Regions from separate parts of the Halobacillus sp. A1-3 genome, predicted to be linked through region 1. Evidence: riboswitches for the same ligand, from Rfam matches in the RefSeq annotation. Region 1 holds a riboswitch; the other holds the start of a gene.

The links. A riboswitch is a leader RNA that binds a small molecule or an ion and turns the genes downstream of it on or off. The one in region 1 is predicted to bind thiamine pyrophosphate.
Region 2: linked by a shared signal. The riboswitch ahead of tenA (thiaminase II) and the one ahead of thiT (energy-coupled thiamine transporter ThiT) in region 1 are both predicted to bind thiamine pyrophosphate.

Annotation. Positions count from the first base shown of each region.
Region 1 is NZ_JBPCEO010000002.1:191,707-195,121, reverse strand. It holds gene ACRYKC_RS03725 (SDR family oxidoreductase) at 1-399, shown strand, start outside; gene ACRYKC_RS03720 (alpha/beta hydrolase) at 427-1,173, shown strand; TPP riboswitch at 1,294-1,392, shown strand; gene thiT (energy-coupled thiamine transporter ThiT) at 1,478-2,044, shown strand; gene ACRYKC_RS03710 (phospholipase D family protein) at 2,155-3,415, shown strand, end outside.
Region 2 is NZ_JBPCEO010000001.1:186,032-189,446, forward strand. It holds gene thiM (hydroxyethylthiazole kinase) at 1-68, opposite strand, end outside; gene thiD (bifunctional hydroxymethylpyrimidine kinase/phosphomethylpyrimidine kinase) at 65-871, opposite strand; gene tenA (thiaminase II) at 868-1,554, opposite strand; TPP riboswitch at 1,603-1,705, opposite strand; gene thiW (energy coupling factor transporter S component ThiW) at 1,711-2,199, opposite strand; TPP riboswitch at 2,287-2,395, opposite strand; gene ACRYKC_RS00880 (DUF3221 domain-containing protein) at 2,496-3,041, shown strand; gene ACRYKC_RS00885 (PucR family transcriptional regulator) at 3,075-3,415, opposite strand, start outside.

The DNA of each region.
Region 1 (3,415 bases):
CCTGGATTGTCCGCATACGTCTCATCAAAATACGCACTGGAAGGACTATCCGAAAGTTTACGGTTAGAAGTAAAACCTTTTGGGGTTGATGTCGCTTTAATAGAACCAGGCTCATACGAAACAAATATTTGGAGTTCTGGAATGGAACTGCCCAACGCAGTTTATAACCCTGAATCACCTTATGCTGATTATGTGAAAGCTCTCTGGAAAGCATTAAATCGTGAATCTCACGGAGACCCACAACAAGTAGCTACACTAATGACCAAACTTGCAGACAAAGATCGCATTCGAAAATTGCGTTATCCAATTGGCCCAGGAGTAAGGATGAACCTATTCTTAAAGAAGGTGCTTCCGTGGGCATGGTTAGAGAGAATGGTTTTAAAAAATCTGCTTTCCTGATTATATATCGATAAAGGAGAGAAATTTATGGAAATGACGAACGTCTTGAAAGGTGCAGATCCTATTTACTTCAAGGGAAATGAAGTCGGTATTCTAGTTTCCCACGGGTTTACTGGTACAACTCAAAGCATGAGGCCTCTTGCAGAAGCCTACGCAAGGGCTGGATACACCGTTTGTGCGCCACGACTGAAAGGTCACGGAACGACACCAGAAGATATGGAAAAATCGACAAAAGAGGACTGGATCGAGTCCATTGATGAGGGTTACCGCTGGTTGAAAGATCGGTGTGAGGTTATTTTTACTGTAGGACTCTCTATGGGAGGTACACTTGCGTTATATGTCGCCCAGAACTATCCGGATATTGAAGGCGTCATTCCGATTAATGCGGCGATTGATATTCCTGCGATGGAAAATACAGAAGCAATGGACGGTCCGTTCACTGATGCGATTGGTTCGGATATTAAGATGGAAGATGTAGAAGAGCTTGCTTATGAACGGACACCAGTTCGTTCCATTGACCAGCTTTTAGATTTAATGAGTCAGGTGAAAAGCCAGCTATCAAGCGTCCATTGTCCGATACTTGTGTTTGTTTCAGATGAAGATCACGTCGTTCCTCCGCATAACTCAGAGGTGATTTTTGATACTGTGTTTTCAGAACACAAAGAAATCGTCCATTTAGAAAACAGTTATCACGTAGCCACACTGGATAATGACCAGGATTTAATTATTGAGCGAAGTCTAGAATTCTTTCAAATGTACACGAAAACGAAATGATAAGCGAAAGCCCAACCGTTAGAATACCTTTATAAAGGGATTTCCCGGGCAATAAAAATCTTTGTATTCTCATTGTTTTTTTACTATAATAGAAGACAAATCAAGAAAAGTAAACGGTATAAAGCCTTCAAGGGGAGCCTTCCGGCTGAGAGTGAATGCGGTTCAGACCCTTCGAACCTGTCAGTTAGCACTGGCGTAGGGATGGTGGCTCTTTTGATGGTTGAGCAATGCTTAACGGGAACCTCCATCAGGAAGCTTCCCCTGGGTGTTGCTTTTTTTGTGTCTTTTATTAGGAGGCTCAATCGTGAGAAACCAACGTGTATTATTTCTAGTGGAAATGGCAATCTTTTCTGCTTTAGCCATTTTACTTGATATCATTCCTTTTTTATCGTTTAAACTATGGGCGCAGGGCGGATCTGTCTCATTTGCAATGGTGCCCGTCTTTATCATGGCATTTCGCTGGGGAGTAAAAGGAGGAATGACGACAGGACTTTTATTCGGGATTTATCAAATACTAACGGGTGCTTATATCATCACGCCGTTGCAGACGGTTCTCGATTATCTGGTCGCTTTTTCTGTCATCGGTTTAGCTGGGGTTGTGGCACAACCACTCTGGAAAGCTATCTCTTCGAATGAAAAAGGTTCTTTGATTTTTTGGGTGACTGTCGGATGTTTTATCGGAAGCTTACTCCGCTTTTTGGGGCACTTTATTGCTGGAATAGTCTTTTACGGAGAATTCGCTCCAGAAGGTCAGCCCGTATGGTTGTACTCCCTTATTTATAACGGGGGGTACATGCTGCCGGCTTTTGTCCTGAGCGCGATGATTGTAGCCCTGCTTTTTGTTCAACGCCCACAATTAGTAATAAAGTAAGATAAAACCCTCGTTTTATATAAAAACGAGGGTTTTTTTAGGTATTAGGTTTGATTTCTATTTTTTTAGTGAAAATAGTACTGCACCCTATAAAAAAGGCGGACTGACTAATGAAGAGATTTTTGAAGAAACGGATGCGGAAAAGAAGAAATAAGTTAAGACAAATTCATAAGAGCAAAATTTTCTGGACCATCATCATATTTATCCTCGTTAATACCTTCATGATTGCCTATCATACCTCGTGGAAGCCATTGCCTGAAGGAATATCTTATCAAGGAGAAACCCATTCGATGAAAGATATCGAATTTTTTTATGATTTAACGTACGAGAATAAAGACGGAGAGACGGTACATGAACGTCAAATCTTTCAGGAGTTAGGGCGGACGATTTCTGAGGCAGAAGATTTTATTGTAGCGGATATGTTCTTATTTAATGGCTATACAAACGGAAAAAATGAGTTTCCTCCGATTTCGGATAACCTTGTTGATCAAATTGTCCAGCAAAAAGAAAAACATCCTGACCTAAAAGTTGTTTTCATTACTGATCGGATCAATACCATTTATGGATCGTACGAATCAGAGACCATCCGCCGCTTAGAAGACGCTGGAGTGGACGTTGTACTCACGAATCTAAATAAGCTCCGTGATTCCAACCCTCTTTATTCAAGCGTATGGCGCTTGTTCTTTTCCTGGATGGGAACCGAAGGGCAGGGCTGGATTGGTAACCCAATCGCAAAAGAAGCACCAGATGTCACCTTAAGGTCGTACATGAAGTTATTGAACATTAAAGCGAATCACCGTAAGCTGTTGGTCACGGAGGATTCTGCCATTGTTCAAACTGCAAACCCACACGATGCAAGCGGCTATCATGAGAATGTAGCATTCAAAATGAAAGGCCCAATCATTAAGGATATATTAGAAGCAGAAGAAGCAGTGGTCAATTATTCAGGAGAAGCTGATTTTCCTGAATATGAAGACATGTCTTTTGAAAAACAAGAGGGAAATTTACAAACTCAATTTGTGACGGAAGGAAAGATCTATCGCTCCATTCTTGATGAACTTAAAAAAGCAGGAGAAGGCGATAATGTTTGGCTAGGCATGTATTACTTGGGTGACCGGAAAGTGATTGACCAGCTTGATAAAGCGGCTGATCGCGGGGCTGTAGTCAATATAATCATGGATCCGAATAAGAAAGCCTTTGGGCACCAAAAACCTGGCCTGCCTAACTTACCTGTAGCAGCGGAAATGAAGAATTTAGGTAACAAAAACATCAATATGCGCTGGTATGAAGTAAATATCGAGCAGTTTCACACCAAAATGTTATATATAGATAAGTCGAAAGAAAATGTTATTATTGCAGGTTCTGCCAATT
Region 2 (3,415 bases), on a different contig from region 1:
ACAGCGTTGGTGATATTGTGAATCAACGGCTGGTTTTTTCGCACTTCATTTATGATTCCTAGATTCATTTGTTAACTACCTCCGCTCGCACAGCAAAATGATTGGTTGGTCCGCTTCCATGACCTAAATCAAAAGAATGTCTGACCGCTTCCGTCACATAATACTTTGCTAATTTAACGGCCCTTACAATCGGATAACCCTGGCTTAAATAAGCCGTTATCGCGGCAGAATACGTACACCCTGTACCATGTGTATTTTTTGTCTCGATACGTTCTGATCGGAAGGTGTGAATCCAATCTCCGTCGTATAAATAATCCACAGCATCTCCTTGGAAATGGCCGCCTTTCACCAGTGCTGCACCGCAACCGAGTTTCTCTACAATGGATACTGCCGCTTGCTTCATGTCTTCTTTCGTTTCGATTTTCTCTCCTAACAGATCTTCCGTTTCAGGAATGTTTGGTGTAAGGAGTGAAGCTAAGGGAACGAGATGATTTTTCAAATACAGCCTTGCTTCTTTCTCAATTAAAGGGTCACCACTTTGAGCAACCATTACAGGATCCATTACATAGGACACGTTCATTTTCGCTATCCATTCCGCGACAGCTCCCATCATCTCTTCTGTTGCAATCATCCCGGTTTTTATTGCGTGCACAGGCATATCCGAAGAAATGGCTTCGAGTTGATTATCCAGCATATTTATAGGGAGATGGTGAACTCCCTTCACCCCTGTCGTATTCTGTGCCACAACCGATGTGATGACAGACATTCCATAGCTTTTTAACTCTTGGAAGGTTTTCAGGTCTGCCTGAACCCCAGCTCCACCACTTGGGTCTGTCCCGGCAATCGTTAACGCACAAGAGACTTGATTCATTTTGTAGTCACCCCCGCAGTCGGCCACTCTTCACAGGTCAGGGACATTTCCCAGAACAACCATTCCAATTGACAACTCTTTCTAAAAGCTTCCTTCATTTTTTGCTGTTCAGATTCAGAAGCTTCAGCAGCAAGTGAATCTAATCTGGCACGTAAATGGTTCGTCAGCGTTTCGATTTCTCCATTTGCATAGAAGCTGATCCAAGGGTGAAAAGGGTGATTTTCTGTCGGCTGATATTGCTTCATAAGTGTGTGTCCAATTTCAAGGTAAGTCCACGGACATGGAAGCAAGGCGGCTAGTATCTCTCCTAAACTGCCTTGATTGGCATGAAAGATCATATGCTTGATATAGTGATCCGCAGTCGGTGGAAGTGGATACCCTTGTAGCTCTTCATAGCGCACTCCAATGTGTTCACAGAAATTATGGTGCGGATGGACTTCACTATGAAGAACAAAGCTGACTTGATCGTTAAAAAACTCGATATCTTCACGCTTCGAAGACTTGGACATAGCAATGCCATAGACGTGCATGAACGCATTCAAGTACTCGTAATCCGCTTTGATGTAATGGGCTATGGATTCAGGTGGAACAACACCTTCTCCGATTCCTTTAACAAATGGATGTGTGAAAATCTCTTCAAAAATATCGTTATTTTCTTCTCTTAACAACTCTGTAAATGTCATGGAAATAAGCCTCCTAATGATTTGGAAGCCACTAGAGGGGAAAATAGATGTGGATACTGACTACTTCCCTCCGCTGGTACTAACCAGATCAGGTTCTGAGGGACAAAGGATGACCTTTTCTCAGCGAACACTCGCGCCCCTAGTAGATTCCGTGTATTATGATGGTAAAAGTAAATGTTTCTGATTGACTCGTGAGACGACTACCCAGCCGAGCATCGCACCTGCTATACTGCTGACAAGAAAAGGTGGGAGAAAAGCGAAAGCCCCTGCTGTACTCCCCATTAACACTTGGGCATAAGGAACAGCAAACAGAGCTCCGATTACACCTGTTCCAATGACTTCACCAACAACGGCAAAGATTTTTTTCCTAAAGGTTTTGTAAAACAACCCCGCCATAAATGCACCAATCATTCCCCCAGGAAAAGCGAGCAGTGTACCTAACCCTAGAAGCACTCGCAATAATCCAATCGTAAAGGCAATGACCACTGCCGGGATGGGACCTAGAGTGACCGCAGCCATAACGTTGACTGCATGCTGGACGGGATATGCTTTAGCAATCCCAGCTGGAAACCACAACAATTGCGAACCAAGCGTACCAATAGCTACAAAAACGGCCATCGTTGTAAGCAACCTTGTACTGTTCATCGTTATACCTCCCTTCTTAAAGGGAAGCTATAAAAAAAGTCAGATCCTGGTGAGGACCTGACTTTGAATGGGTATATAGTAAATAGACGTATCGTCCAACTACTTCCCTCCGCTGGTATTAACCAGATCAGGTCCATAAGAGTCAGAAAGCATCATGCTTTCTTCTCAGCCCATTCAGGCTCCCCTAGTAGTAAATGAATTGGTATTCGCTTGGATGATTTCAGCATAACAGAGTTGTTATTTTTTGTCACCCGTAAACAAAAACCGATAAGCTTTTTTGAAAAGGAGCGATCATTTTGAAAGCATGGTGGATCATTAGCATGGTATGTCTACTCACTTTGATAGGCTGCTCAACAGATACAACGAGCTCCACTAATGGCGGGGAAGATTCGAAATCATCCAGTACGAGCGATTCCGATGAAAATCTTCCTCCCGACATCACTGGCTATGTAATGGAACAGGAAGACGACCGAATTCTTGTCGTTGACTCGGTGGATCCTGACTCTGAAGGGAATCCTAGAGCCATGTGGGTTTCAGGAATTTCAGGTGATTCCTTTATTGGTAAGCAAGTGGAGGTTTGGACCCAAGGTGATATACAGGAATCTTATCCTGAACAGGCAGCTGCGGATCACGTCTCTGTTTTGGAAATGAGTGCAGTGGAAGGGGCAGACCTGGAAGCCTACGAGGCCCTGTCCAATGCCCTGAAGGACCTGTCTACCCAGGATATTTTATCTGTAAAAATGCTGTCTTTTGATATCGATTCAGACGAATGGCTTGTTCAATTGTCTAAAGTTGGCACAGGCAATGGAGAAGTAGAAAAGTTTATCCCTGACTCAAAATAAAACCTTTAAGAGCGTTTCAGCTTACTGAAACGCTCATTCTTCTACTTTTTTCAACATCCATAATCGCACGCTCAACTCTAAAAGGAATAGATCATCAGCATCTAATAAGGAAAGGCCAGTCAATTGTTCAATATTTCGGAGTCGATGTAACAACGATTGACGATGTAAATTTAAGGCCCGAGCTGTTTGGCTGACGTTGCTGTTGTATTTGTTGTAGACAATGAAGGTATGAATCAAATCGGTCTGTCTTTTCTCATCGTATTGAATCAATTTCTCCAGCGTCTCTTCTACAATATTTTCTATCTCTCTTTCGTGGGACAAGGCCATAAGTAGTCGGTTCATTCTCGTATCACTAAAAAAAGTCCTGTCACCAT